2 regions of the Lacinutrix sp. Hel_I_90 genome follow, and region 1 is predicted to be linked to the other one. Evidence: riboswitches for the same ligand, from Rfam matches in the RefSeq annotation. Region 1 holds a riboswitch; the other holds the start of a gene.
What was found. A riboswitch is a leader RNA that binds a small molecule or an ion and turns the genes downstream of it on or off. The one in region 1 is predicted to bind cobalamin.

Region 1 (7,821 bases):
CCACATTACTAATCTTCGAAAAGTCATCATCAAGATTTTCAGTGCCTAACACATCTCCCGAAAGGATGACATCAGAAGTGGTGATAACCCCTACTTCTCCTTTTCCCAGTTCGGCACATTGCTCTAAGTTTCCTAGCTGCGGTTTAAAGATCTGATTAATTTTAATGTCCTTATCGAGCTGATGAGATCGAATGGTGTCTTTGGTTTTAAGCAGACCTCCGTAAGATTTTATGTACACCAATCTCCCTAATTTTTCATGGTACTCTACTTTAAAAACCTTAGCAGCAGCGGCTGAGAAGTAGGTTTTAGATTGGGGTATTAGCGTTTCCATGCTGTTTAACAAATCCGCTATCCCCATTCCTAGCTTAGCACTTCCAAAGAGAGCCCCATGCAGCGCACCCGTTTTTATGTACTGTGTTGCTTTTTCTAAAATGTGCGTTAAATCAGTAATGTTTCCTTCCAGATAACGCGCTAGAAAAGGCTCGTCACAGTCCGCTAAATTCTCTAGGGATGTATCAATAATCCTAGCGTTTAAATTGTTAGCACACGCTGAAAACGGGACCAATTCAGGTTTGTATGGATTAGATAGATCGGGAACGTTCAAAGCGAAAAGGCTAGCGTCTAATTCTTTTTGAAAATCTAAAAAAACCTGCGCCGCATCAACACCTTCCCGATCGATTTTATTAAAGAAAATGATGACAGGTAATTTACGCGCTTTCAAGTTCTCCCATAAGTTAAGCGTATGGGCTTGCACGCCTTCTTTTGCCGAGACTACTAATATTACAGCATCTAAGATGGACAGCGATCGATCTACTTCAGCAGAGAAATCAACATGCCCTGGTGTATCTACCAGCTGAAACTCGTTGTGCTTCCAGGAGAAATTAACGGCTGACGCTTTGATAGAAATCCCTCTACTTTTCTCCATTGCTAACCCATCAGTAATCGCTGAACCTTTATCGACACTACCCAGAGATGCAGTTGCCCCTGAATGATGCAACAGACACTCGGTAATGGACGTTTTCCCGGCATCTACATGGGCTAAAATCCCTATGGTTGAAACTGTTTTATCTAACATTAGTTTGGCCATGAAAACCTAAGCATATCTTTTTGTTGTTATAAGGTATCACCTTAATTGTAGACTTCATTTTCTAAAGCTAACAAATGAGAGACTTTGCCCGCTTTATTTTTTAAAGGGAAAATTTCGATATCACAAACATACTCTTCTCCGTTCTTTCTGTAATTTATTACACGCTCTTTAAAATGAAGTTCCTTTTTTATATTGTCTCTTATTGCTTTTAAAGCGGCTTTTGAAGAATTCTCTCCTTGTAAAAACTTGGGCTGCTTGCCTTTTGAAAAATTGGCAGGATAACCTGTCATTTGTATAAATCCTTTATTCACCCACTGAATCTCTTGATCTATATTTGTTAATACAATAGCTTCAAAAGTCGTTTCCTTCAGCGCTTTTTCAACATCAAAAGACCAATTAAACTTTTCTTTAAACTCTTTGAGTATTTCAATTTCAGTATTTCTAGTAAATTCTTCTGCTTGCCTTTGAAGGTATAGCGCATAAAAATCCCAGCTCTTAAGTGGTGCTCTAAGTGAAGTGTCTTTCATTTGTTTCATATTAAAATGCAGTTGCCATGAAACACAAATAGCTTAGGTATATAGTACACTTCTAAAACTATCAATAGGCTTCATCTTGCGAAAGCATTATTGCTATACATTTATTAAGGTAAGTAATCTGGCTTTTAATAATAGAAATTATTAATTACAGTTGCGCGACAGCTTGTGATTTTAACACAATTCCCTTTTAAAGCTTATTAAGCGACCTTAGTGAAGCAAATATAGTGTTTTATCTTACTTTAATACAGAAAGTTTATAACAGAAAGAACGGCACCTCTTATTACATTAATAGATTCTTTAGCGTTTTTTCTTTTAAGGTTTATCCTCAAAACAATATAAAATTATAGTACTACATTTGCATCCTATAAAATTTTCATTTTTGTGAAACAAACCACCCTATTTCTTAGTCTATTATTTATCTGTCAAAGTGTTATTGCACAAGTTAAAAAAGCACCTGCTCCTAACTGGGTTGAAACCATTGAATACAGTCTAGATCCAGAAGTAAATTTAGACGATTTAACCCAAGGCACAATTACCTTATTGTACGATCATCAAGTTCATGTTCCAAAGGCTGTAAGTTATACCCAATTTGTAACCAAAATATTTGATAACGTAGGCATACAAGAGGCTTCAAGTATTAGTGTTGACTACGACCCCAGTTATCAAACCTTAAAATTTCATAGTGTAACTATAAATAGAGATGGGGAAATTATAGATAAATTTCAGTCTGACAACTTTCAATTGATGCGCCGTGAGACGAATGCTGAAAATCATTTGTACGATGGCTCTATGTCTGCTGTACTAAATATTTCAGATGTTCGTACCAATGATATTATAGAATATAGCTACTCCATAGCCGGTTTCAACCCCATTCATAAGGGTAAGTTTTCTGATGTGTACTATCTGGACAGTTATGTGCCTGTTGGAAAAATTGCAGTCACTATTTTTTCAGATAGTGAACTTAATTACAAAGGGATTAATAATCCTGAAGTGCCAAACATCAAAAAGATGAATGGGTTATATCAGTATGTGTGGGTTAATGAGAATACGGAAAAAGTGTTATTTGAAGATTATAGTCCGTCTTGGAAATTAGACTATCAAACCGTTTTTGTTAGCAATTATGACTCCTGGGAATCGGTTGTTAATTGGGGAATTAAAACCTACACCATAAATGAAAAACCAAGCGCCGATTTACTAAAAAAAATTAAAAATATTGTCTCTGAAAATAAGACAAAAGGCGAAAAAATAAAGGCCACTTTAAATTTTGTACAAAATGACATTAGATATCTTGGTCTAGAAGATGGTATTGGCGCCTACAAACCATTCACTCCAAACAAGGTGTTTAAGCAGCGTTTTGGAGATTGTAAAGACAAAAGCTTACTTATGACCACGATGCTTAACAATATGGGTATTGAAGCCTACCCCATGTTAGTGAATACCACATTAAAAGAAACGATTACAGAATTTTTACCTTCTCCCGTTTTCTTTGACCATTGTGTGGTAAAGGTTATTGATGTGGCTGGTAAAGGATTGTATTATGATCCTACAATTACAAATCAAGGAGGTTCATACAAAACCACTTATTTTCCAGACTACCAATATGGTCTGGTCTTAGCACCAGAGACCACAGATTTTGATCAAATTTTTAGTGATTCGGAAAATAAAATTGAAATCTATGATGAATATAGTTTAGAAGCCATTGGTAAAGGTGCTACTTTAAAAGTCACCTCGACTTATTATGATAGTGAAGCGGACGCTATGAGAAGCTATTTTAAAAATAATAGTATTAACGCTATCGCAAAAGAATATGCTGATTATTACTCAAACTATTACTTTAATATTGAAGCTACAAAAAAACCTGAATATCAAGATAATGTAGAAGACAATAAGTTTCAAGTTACTGAAGCCTATAAAATTGATAGTCTTTGGCGACCAATGACAGAAAAGAAAGGGTACATCTCAGCCCACTTTTCTCCCTCAACCATTGAGGGATTACTTTATGTACCAACTAAAGAAGAACGAAAAGACCCACTAAGCTTGTATTTCCCTTCAACTAAAGAACACCGAATAAAAATAAAATTACAATCGCCATGGGATATAAAAAGAGAAAAATTAGAAATAAATTTTTCTGGATTTCAATACAAATGGAATGTGGATTACGATAGCACGAAAAAGGAAATCGATTTAAGATATTTTTTAAAAACTCAGAAAGATCATATTTCGGTAAAGGAATTTAAGGAGTATACCAGAGAAGTAAAAAAGATGAACGAGACTCTGGGGTATCAAATTTTTACACCTGGCACTCTTGCTAATGGTAAACATGCAACTAATGCTTTTGAAATAGGGGATGCTTTTAAAAATGGTTTCAAACTATTTCTTAAAATTGCAGTTGGCTTAATTTTTATTGTGATTTTGATCTTATTTCTTGCCTGGTACATTCCTAAATCAAGAAATAAAAATCAGTAACAGCTTTATTCACATTCAAAACATCTGATTAGATAATCTGGTAAATTAAGTGTTTTTGAGCCTTTTAAAGGTTCCTTTAAAGTCCCTTTTTTATCTATAATTTTTTTGAATGCTTTTGCATATTCAATAAGAGCCTCACGTCTTGTTTTTATTTTTTCAATTATCGCTTTACCATCCAATTCTGAAATTTCTTTTGGCCAGACTTTTAGAGCATCATTTAAAACTTTGTCTGTTAATCGCTGCTGTAGTATTTCAGCTTCTTTTACAAATAACACCTCTGGAATATGATATAAAAAATAGCGATCAAAAGGATATACTAAGCCCGGCATGTAGTTAATTTCTTTAGTAAAAGGCCGTAATTCTGGAACTATATTTTCGTTGCTTAGTAGTGTAGGGATGATACCTTCAGTATTAAAAAAGGCATTATCACGATCTCCTGGGATTGGTATTGCAGAATAATTACCATTCCGCTTTTGAATTATCCATCCCCATTGCTTGGCATGCCTATCCCAATCTCCAATAAGCAAATCAAACAATCTGGCTCTAATTAAAGCAGCGGTATCTATAGCAATAGTTTTTCCAAACTCTAGTTTTAGCTTTTGCAAATCATCTGTTGCAATAATCTCTGTTACATTTTTTAAATCTGTCCAATTCTCGTCGCTATTGGTTTCATACTCCAAAAGAAACAAACGGTTTCCATACTTTTTATTGTGTTTTCCAAGGGCTTTTTGTTTTGGAACAAACACGATTTTAGGATGTGTACTTAACACGCTAGCGTGTTTTGCTAGTTCTGCCGCTAATACTGCTCCATAAGGGTGCTGCGCAGAAATACCATCTACAATAATATTTTCTAAACCTAAGGTTTTTGCAAAATCTGGTATTAAAGCTTTTGGATCCTTATTTATACTTCTAATAGTATATTCAACGCCTTTTTCAGACTTTAATCTCAAAGACTGTGTTTGCTTACCTCCGCCCTGTTTTAATATTTCTACTCCACCTTTTAGAGAATCTAAAAACAGTACTGGCACTTTTATTGGTGTTTCCCAAGCTTCTCGGTATTGTTCACCTTGCATGAGGCGTTTAATCTCACCGGCTTCATAAAGCGTACTTGCTGCAAGTAAAACAGAGTCCAAAGCTCTAAAATCTACCGTTTTGATATTATCAATTCCAATAATTTCAACAGTCTTGAATGCTTTATCGGTACTTGACAATGACCAATACAGAAGTATAAGAAACACTGCAATAATAATAACTATAAATAACCCAATTTTTTTCAACATTGTTTTTTTTTGTTGATTATACAAAGTAAGGTGTAAAAAATGAAAAGAGAAAGCCTATTAAAGTTACTTTTTAACTTATACGAAATAAATAATTTGATTTTTTTTAGTATATCCCTACAAATTACCTTATAATTACCATCCCAAGTTAAACATATGAGTATTATCCCTTTAACCTACAAATATGACTCTAAAATTACAGTACCCTTTGGTAACAGTGCTCCTGTTTACCCACCTAATTTTTGCTCAAATTCCAATAGACTATTACGAAAGTGCTGAAAATTTAGCCGATGCCAATCTCAAATTTGAATTAAATCAAATAATAGATAGCCACATCGAGTTCACTTATACCAGCTCAAACACAGATGTTTGGGATATTTTAAAAGACACCGATAGAGACCCGGAGAATTCAGATAATGTAATACTTATTTACTCTGGAGTATCAGTAGACGCCGCACAAGAATATAACTCTGGTAATGGCTGGACTCGAGAACATGTTTGGGCGAAATCACGTGGAGACTTTGGAACTACCAGAGGACCCGGTACAGATGTTCATGCCTTACGGCCTTTAGATAACACAACTAATAGCACACGAAACAATCGAAGTTTTAACAATTGTACAAATTGCCAAGATGTTACTGATAAATGGGGGACTATTACAGGCTCGCAATTAGATATTTCAGATTGGTCTTTTGAGCCGCGTGATGCCGTTAAAGGCGATGTGGCCAGAATGTTGTTTTATATGGTAGTTCGTTATGAAGGTCTGGACGGTTACCCAGATTTAGAACCTACAGAATTGATGCTGCCAAACGGAAATAATGACCCCGTTCACGGTGTTTGGTCCACACTAATGGATTGGCACCGCAATGACCCCGTTGATGGCTGGGAAGAAAATAGAAATGACATCATCTATTATTCTTATCAAAATAATAGAAATCCATTTATAGACTATCCTGAATTAGCAGAACATCTTTGGGGAACAGAAACAGGCGTAATCTGGTCTAAAGCAGAAACTTTAGGCCTTCCTACATTTACTGATTCGTCACTTAGCATTTACCCTAATCCTGCCGTAGCTATTATACATATTAGAGGACTAACAACAAGAACTGAAGTCTCTATTTATGATATGCTTGGAAGAAAAGTGAAGTACGCTACCGTTGAAAGTAACACGAATACTATTGACGTATCACAATTGAGCGGAGTATATGTGGTCCATCTTATTTCTGAAAATAAAGCGGTCTCTAAAAGAATTATTATAAAGTAGCGTACATTACATTAAGAACTCTGAACTCTTATAGGCTTTATAACTACACAACCCTATTTAATGTACCAATTTAGCGATAATATCTTTAACTGGTAGAATAGCTTTTGTGTGCTCTATACTTGGTCCAGCAACCCATACGGTTTTATAAGTGGCTGTTTTAGCTGCGTTTTCTGTCGCTTTCATACCGATTGAAAAACGAATCATTTTAACCCACTTTTTCAATTTTTTATTTTTATTTAGTACCGATTCCAACCAAGACTCCTTGGTTCCAATTTTCTGAACATAAGGGGTGTTTATTACAGTACATGGCGTACCAGAGATACGTTGTGTCATAATAATGTCTTCTGCACCGTAATCAACACAGGCTTGTTTATATTCGTCGGTAACACCAGCTTCTATTGAAGCTATAAAAGGACTTCCAACTGAAACCCCATCGGCACCATAGCTTAACATTTTGTCAATATCGGCCTTATGCCCCACACCTCCAGCTGAAATAACTGGAATATCTAATTTATTACTCAATAAGTTTGTGAGTTCTTCTGGAGATAAATCACCTCTGTGACCACCAGCTTCGTTATTAACCGCAATGGCAGCATCTGCCCCCAATTGCTGTACCTTTTCCGCAAAACGTAAATCGGTAACATCACAAAACACTTTAATCCCTACTTTATGTGCCTGTCTAATCGTCTCTTCAGGACTTCCTAAAGAGGTTATGATAAAATCGCAACCTTCTTCGCATAAAACTTCTAATTGCCCCTTATATTTTAAGTTTGATTTATTGACGATTAAATTGAAACCAAATGCTCCCCCTTCAACTTTATTAGCTTTTAGCTCCTGTATCGCTGCTCGTAACTCCTCTAATGTTCTGTAATTAAGGGCAGGAATACAGCCTGCAATACCGCCTTTCATAGCTTCGGTAACCATGGCTACGTTAGAGACCAAAAACATAGGTGCTTGAATTATTGGGTATTTAATATTTAGGAGTTGTGTGAGTTTAGTATTCATATATATGCTCTGTACAAACAGGAATTTTGTTAATTAAACGAAATGATTAAATTATTGATAAGTTTTAAAAACAACATTACAAATATAATAATATTATGCAAGCATAATAAAATATGCCGTATATTTACATCACATCTCTTACAAGTTACTTCTTAAAAGTAGAACATGAAAAAAATTATACATTTA
Region 2 (7,821 bases), 2.9 Mb from region 1:
TAAGATCTTTTAAGCCTAAAAGCTGTTCTTTTAAGGCAGAATGCATGCTGATACTTTCCTTTTGCGTATCGTCTACTTTCTTTTCAAAAACCTGTATTTTTTCTTGTAGCGGACTTAATATATTCTTAATGTTTTCTTTATTCTGAAGGGTGAATTTCTCTGATTTCTCATCTAGAATTTTTGTGGCTAACAATTCAAAATCTTTACGCAGTTGTTCTTGACGGTCTTCCACTTCTGCCTCACGCTTATGGTGTAACTGCAAAAGATTCTCGTATTCTGAAGTTTTTCGAGTTAGTTCTGTATTTAGAAATTCTTTTTCACGTCTAATTTCTTCGCGCTCATGTTCAATTTTATCTACATTTTGTTTAAGCGCATCAATCGTTAAACCCATTTGACTTTGACGTTCTTCTAAGGTGCTTTTTTCACTTTTACTTTTCAATTTTGAAAATAACATACCTAGATAAGCGCCAACAATAGCAGAAATTAATATGGAAAGAATGAGGATGAGGTTGTCGTTCATTTATGGATTGAATTTTATCAAAGATAATTTTTTTAGATGGAAGATAGAAGACCGGAGCTTCAAGTTTTACACTTATTTCTTAACACGGAAAGCGCCAGAATTTTCATCGAAAACAATCAAATCCTTTGGGAATAGATTATCAAAAGCACCTTGTCTAATGAGGTTGTTAGGGGTGTCCGATACCACAGCATCTTTAGTCATTACAATTAAGCGATCACAAAGCTGTATGGCTAAATCTATTTCATGCGATGAAAACAATATGGTTTTATTGGTTTCTTTAGTTAGCTTTTGCAGCAATTTTAAAATATAGGCTTTGTGATACATGTCTAAATGTGTTGTGGGTTCATCTAGAATAATCAGTGAGGTATCTTGTGCTAACGCACGTGCAATCATTGTTTTTTGTAATTGCCCATCACTTAACTGAAAACATTTTTTATCAACAATCATTTCTAAATGCGTTTGTGAAATAGCATTGGTTACAATCTCCAGATCCTCTGGTACCAGTTTACCAACCCAATTGGTGTAAGGCTGTCTTCCTAAGGCAATCAACTCAAAAACGGATAGATTTTTAGAGGCAACACTTTCTGTGAGTACTAAGCTCAATACCTTGGCGAGATCAATAGCAGTATAGTCTGAAATGTGCTTGTCATTCACGAAAATAGAGCCATCAATAGGTTTTTGAATTTGAGATAAGGTTCTTAATAATGTCGACTTTCCAATCCCATTGGCACCAACTAAACCTACAAGTTCTCCTTCATATAATTCAATATTTATATTAGAACCCACAACAGTTGTTGCTTTCTTATCGTGGTAGCCAATAGAAAGGTTTTCGGTTTTAAGTATGGTATGTCTTGTGTTTGTTATCACTAATTCACGACTTGTTTTTTAATCCTTTGTTTGTTAAAGTATAAAAATCCCTTGGCTCTTTTTTTGGTTAAACGACCTTCCTTCAGCCTAAGGAAGGCGATTATTGAAATTTTATATTTTTCTTCTAACGTCAACTTCAAAAAATCATCCTTCGCTTTTTAACCAGCAACCAAACGACAACTGGTGCGCCAATGAGCGACGTTATCGCATTAATGGGTAAGGTATAATCACTGTTTGGTAACTGTGCAATACTATCGCAAATTAGCATCACGATGGCTCCAAATAAAAAGACGGCAGGTAATAGTATTTTATTATTTGAGGTGTTAAATAGTTGTCGTGTCATGTGTGGGATAGCCAAGCCAATAAAAGCAATAGGACCCGCAAAAGCGGTGATGCTTCCTGCTAATAAGCAAGTGGCTAAAATAATGATTAAACGACTTTTCTTTATATTTAAACCCATGCTTTTAGCATAGCTTTCCCCTAAAAGCAAACTGTTTAATGATTTAATTGAAATAATGGTGAATACTATTCCTATAATATAAACCAATAGAAAAATTCTTACTTCAGGCCATTGTAAATCACCAAGACTACCAAATCCCCAAAAAATGTATTGTTGTAAGCTTTCGGCAGAACTAAAATAAGATAAGACACTTACTATTGCCGACGTAATACTCCCAAACATGAGCCCAATAATTAATATCGCCATGGTGTCTCTTACTCGGGAGGAAACAATTAAAACAGCAGTAAGCACAATAAAGCTACCCAAACTTGCCGCAATCACCAAACTCCATTGAGACGATAATACACTGGCAAAAACACCACCTATTACCGAAGCGCCCATTATCACCAAAGCCACACCTAAACTTGCTCCAGAAGTGATACCTAGTACAAAAGGGCCAGCCAATGGATTGCGAAACATGGTTTGCATTAACAATCCGGAAATTCCTAAACCAGACCCCACTAAAATAGCAGTAATGGCTTTAGGTAATCTGTAATTTTGAATGATGTATTCTTGACTGCTAAGCTTTGATGTTTCTGTAAAGAAGCTCTCAAATATAGTTTCTGAAGAGATACTAATAGAACCTAAACTAATGTTTACCAAAAACAAAACAAGTAATACCACTATGAGAATTACAAAGGTGAATTTGTATGATTTTTGTGATACCAACTTAATCTAAAGCTTTAAAAAAGAAGGGTTGATAGTCTGGCAGTAATTCTGGATGACTTATTTTAATAATGTCCTTTAATACTAAATCTGGACGTGCAATCCCTAATTCATAATACAAAACACCTCCTGTTTTTCCAGTAGTATTTGAAAATGAATAAATAGCATTGTTTTTAAACGCTTCAAACTCTGTATAATGTGCATTGGCGTTTTTTAAATCTTCTAAACTTTTATAATAAGAAGGACTCAACCATAAACTGGCAGACTTAGCCTTTTCAAAAACCACTTCAAAATTGAGTGCTAAGCTTCCCGTTCCCGTGGTATCATGCCACAAATAATTGGTGTTGGCATCCTCTAAAAACTGTGCTTCTGTACTGCTGCCATTTGGTAAATACCACACATCTTTATGCATGGCGCCACTTAAAACCGTAGGTCTGTTTGTTGCTTTTGCTGCTATTTGTTTTGCTTCAGAATAATTATTTTCTATGCTATTAAAGATAGCATCTGCTTTTTCGTTTTTGTTGTACAAGGCGCCAAAAAATTTAATCCATTCGGCTTTTGCTAAAGGTGATTTTTCTGTCCAATCCCCATTGTAAATCACAGGAATATTGGCTTTTTTAATAATTTCTAGTGATTTACTTTTACCATCTACACCAAAAGCAACCACGACATTTGGATTAAGGTCTAATAGAACCTCGGTATTTAACCCTTCGTTTTTGCCCAATTCCCGCACTAATCCGCTGTCAATACGCGCTCGGGTTTTTTCTGAAGAAACATAGTCTGTACCAGGAAACCCTTTCAGCGTTTCTTCAACGCCTAATAACTCTAATGCTGGAATATGTGTTGTAGAGGTGACTACTATATTTTCAACAGGTACTATGATAATGCCATCGTAAGCATCACGCATAAACGTTGTTTTTGCGGCTTCTTCTGCAGTAATTAAAACATACTTAAAGGTCTCTTCGGCTTTTGGCCACGGATTTTTAATCTCAAGAACACTAAAGTTTCCGTTGTCTTCAATGCTAAAACCTTCGGCGTAAGCGATGTTATTATTATCTGTCTTATTTAAAGGAGGTAAAGGTTTGCGAATACCTTTGTCTTCTTTACAAGCTATAAAAGCGATTATAAAAAATAGAATGATGCCGTTTTTCATGAGGACTGATTTTTAACCAAAAATAACATTATTTAATGTTTTGCATATAAGATATTCCATAATAAAGATTATTTTTGCAGCGAATTTTGGTTTGACCTTGCAATTAAGCGCGGTCGATTAAAAGGGAATCAAGTGAAACGACTGGCATTGTCGATTTTTGATTTACGACTTTCATAACAGTGAAACATTCGTAATACTTAAATCGTGTATTTTAAGTCATTAATCTTGAGCTGTTCCCGCAACTGTAATCTTAGTTCACTTTTGTGAATGCTTGTTATTAAACTTCAAGTCACTGGAAAAATTTTCTGGGAAGACCAATAGCAAGACGAAAGCCAGGAGACCTGCCATTTTCAACATCAAAAGAATCTTCGGGAGAAAGATTTTAAGAGTTATGAAACAAGGCATTCTAATTTTATTATTTGCGATTTTTAGTTTTGGCTGTATGGCGCAAACTAAGCTGGATTCTATTCAGAATTTGGAGGAGGTTTTATTGAGTGATACTAAACTCAAAAACTATGCTGCTGGTTTTAAAATAACAAAACTTAATGATTCAGTAATTTCTAAAAATGCAACGTCATTAACAGGTTTGTTAGCCTTTAATTCTAATATTTATTTCAAAGAAAACGGTTTTGGGATGATCTCTTCTCCTTCATTTCGCGGTACAAACGCCTCACAAACTGGAGTGATATGGAACGGTATAAATATTAATTCGCAATTAAATGGGCAAACTGATTTTAACACCATAAACACCTCTCAGTTTAATTCTATAGCTATAAGAAGCGGAGGCGGAAGTGTGCAATACGGCAGCGGAAGCATTGGTGGAACTATACATTTAAATAATAAGCTTGCTTTTTATTCCCATTTTGATAACGCTGTTAAATTAGCTTATGGCAGTTTTGATACTAGAAATATTAGTTATAATAATGATTTTGGACGCGATAAGTGGTCTGGGAATATTGGTGTTTCTTATAATGAATCTGAAAACGATTACAAATTTCTGGGGACAGATAAAACCAATACTAATGGCGCATTTAATAACTTTAATATAAATGCAAATGGGGGTTGTTTTTTGTCAGATAAAGATGTTATAAAGCTATATCATCAAAGCTTTGTTAGCGACAGAAATTTGTCGGGCACTTTGGTAGCGCCTTCTCGTAGTAAATACGAAGATGAAAATTTTAGAACAATGTTAGAATGGTCGCATATTGTTAACAAAACAACGGCTAAATTGAAGGTGGCGCATTTGCAAGAATTGTTTCGCTATTTTGAAAATAAGGATAAGGCTAATTATTCTTTTGGAAAAGTAAACACACTCATTTTAAAACATAATTATAATGTTCGCTTTTCTGAGAAACTGCAGTTTCAAAGTATTTTAGATTATAATTATATTGAAGGGGTGGGCAGTAGTTTTGGTAATCCTAAGCGACGGACTTTCTCTGCAATTGCTTTATTAAATCATAAACCAACGAAAAGATTAAGTTATGGTGTTAATCTTAGAAAAGATTTTGCTTCAGATTTTAAGAGTCCATTTCTGTTTTCTATAGATGCTGGTTATGAGGTTTCTAAACATTATTCTTTAAAAATTAATGGTTCTAAAAACTTTAGAATTCCAACCTTTAATGATTTGTACTGGCAAACTGGAGGTAATCTAGAGTTAATACCAGAATCGTCTTATCAAATAGATTTAGGACAAGAATTCAATTATAAGTTGGCAAACTTAAAACTGAATGGGTTTTACATTACAACTAAAGACTTAATTCAATGGAAACCAAATACTGTTTCTGGTCTTTGGAGTCCAGTAAATATTGCTAAAACCGAAAACTATGGAGTAGAAGCAGAGCTAAGCTTACAAAAGCGGTTTAATAAACACCATTTAGAACTTAAAGGGAACTATTCTTATACGGTTTCTGAAAACAAGGCAACACAAAAACAATTAATTTATGTGCCTTTTCATAAAGGGAATTTATCTTTTGCTTATGGCCATAAGGCCTTTTCTATGTATTATCAGCATGTATTCGTTGGCGAGGTTTTTACCATTGGAACAGATACATTATCAGAGTACAGCATTGGGAATATAGGATTAAGTTATGTTTTAAATATGAAAGGAAAAGTGAACTACCATTTAGATTTCAAAGTAAATAATAGTTATAATAAATATTACGAAAACGTAGCATTGCGACCAATGCCTAATAGAAATTTTCAAATACAAACAACCATTAAATTTTAAAAAAAAAATGAAACTAAACAAATTATTCTTAGCAGTTTTAACGCTTGGCTTAACTTTTACATCTTGTAGTAATGATGATGATACAGCCCCAATTGTAGCATCAGGAGCTTATGAAAATGGTATTTTAATTTCTCATGAAGGAAGTTTTTCTGGAGGAGTAGGAACTGTCTCATACGTATCAAATGATTTTAGAACAATAGAAAATGATATTTTTTCTAATGTAAATAACAGGAATTTAGGTACTGTAGCACAAAGCATGGCTTTCAATGGAGATTTCGCTTATATAATAATAAATGTATCAAATCAGATAGAAGTTGTTAATAGATATACTTTTGAATCTATTGCGACTATAAATACAGGAGTTATTAATCCAAGATATATGACCATTTCCAATGGGAAAGGTTATGTTACTGCTTGGGGCGATTATTCAGATACAACAGATGATGCTCTATTGGTAGTAGATTTAAGTACAAACACAATACTTGATACAATCGCTACAAGTTACTTGCCAGAACAAATTATTGCTGTAGATAATAAAATTTATGTAGCAACAGGAATATACGGTAATGGAAATAAGGTAGATGTATTTAATTCAGTAACTGATGAATTAGTGGAAAGTATAACTGTTGGGAATTCGCCAAATTCTTTACAATTGGATTCGAGTAATGATTTATGGGTTTTGTCTTCCGAGAATTTAATAGAGATTGATACTAATTCCAATATTATCAATAAAACTGTAACATTTGATAGTTCAATTTCATCTCCTTCTAAGTTAAATTTTGATAGTGGGAATCTGTATTTATATGCAGGAGGTTCAGTATATAAAATGGATGAAACAGCAACAGTTTTTCCGACAACACCCGAGTTTACAAATGTTAGTTTTTATGGTATGAATGTAAAAGATGGATTACTTTACGGAGTTGACGCAGGAGATTTTACTAGTAATGGAACATTGAAAATATATGATTTAACTACAAATATTGAAATAGAGTCTATTGAAGTCGGGTTGATTCCAGGACAAATTTATTTTAACTAAAATTAAATAACTAAAACGGATTTCGTGGCAGACACAGGAGAATTAAATGTCTATGATTTATCTAGTAATACGGTTATAGATACAAAAGAATTAAAAGAGGGAGCTTCAAAAATATATTTCAATTAATTTTTTAAGCACAATTATTAATAATAAAATAACATAAGGTTTCACCATTAATAATAATTAACTACTAGTTTTAAAATTGAAATCAAAATGTAATTAATTCAAAATTTTAATTGTGAAAAAATCATTAGTATTCTATGCTCAATCCCTACAGTTCATCATTGCTAATCGTACAAGCCGTGAGGCTACCGTCACCACTAACCGATGAGGAAACGATGTGCCAAGTTAAATCTACAATCTGCAATACCCCAGTAACAGAAATGGTATAAGGAGATGAAATATATCAAAAAAAAATAATAGGTAACTACCTCTAATAGAATACATTATAATGGCTAAATTTAAATTGGATGAAATTGATCATCAAATTCTTGATATGTTGATTGAAAACACAAGAGTTCCTTTTTCAGATATTGCTAAGAAATTATTAGTTTCTGCGGGAACAGTGCATATAAGAGTTAAAAAAATGGAAGATGAGGGTATTATCGAAGGGTCTTCAATAGCATTGAATTATAGGAAACTGGGATACTTTTTTATTGCTTATGTTGGCATTTTTTTACAAAAAGCTTCTCAAACAAAATTTGTTTTAGAACGTATTAATGAAATACCGTTTGTAACTTTAGCACACATTACCACTGGGAAATTTAATATTATCTGTGAAATAAGAGCTAGAGATAATGAGCATGCTAAAGATATTATTTTTATGTTAGACGATATTGATGGTGTTTATAGA

Region 2: linked by a shared signal. The riboswitch ahead of GQ46_RS16035 (TonB-dependent siderophore receptor) and the one ahead of GQ46_RS02860 (PAS domain-containing protein) in region 1 are both predicted to bind cobalamin.

Annotation. Positions count from the first base shown of each region.
Region 1 is NZ_JYNQ01000001.1:657,385-665,205, forward strand. It holds gene GQ46_RS02855 (GTP-binding protein) at 1-1,075, opposite strand, end outside; gene GQ46_RS02860 (PAS domain-containing protein) at 1,129-1,614, opposite strand; cobalamin riboswitch at 1,714-1,848, opposite strand; gene GQ46_RS02865 (DUF3857 domain-containing transglutaminase family protein) at 2,005-4,089, shown strand; gene GQ46_RS02870 (membrane protein) at 4,095-5,369, opposite strand; gene GQ46_RS02875 (endonuclease) at 5,551-6,630, shown strand; gene GQ46_RS02880 (nitronate monooxygenase family protein) at 6,688-7,635, opposite strand; gene GQ46_RS02885 (DUF4377 domain-containing protein) at 7,801-7,821, shown strand, end outside.
Region 2 is NZ_JYNQ01000001.1:3,602,436-3,610,256, forward strand. It holds gene GQ46_RS16015 (DNA recombination protein RmuC) at 1-520, opposite strand, end outside; gene GQ46_RS16020 (ABC transporter ATP-binding protein) at 593-1,387, opposite strand; gene GQ46_RS16025 (iron ABC transporter permease) at 1,524-2,555, opposite strand; gene GQ46_RS16030 (ABC transporter substrate-binding protein) at 2,557-3,705, opposite strand; cobalamin riboswitch at 3,776-4,069, shown strand; gene GQ46_RS16035 (TonB-dependent siderophore receptor) at 4,097-5,932, shown strand; gene GQ46_RS16040 (DUF5074 domain-containing protein) at 5,940-6,968, shown strand; gene GQ46_RS16045 (Lrp/AsnC family transcriptional regulator) at 7,420-7,821, shown strand, end outside.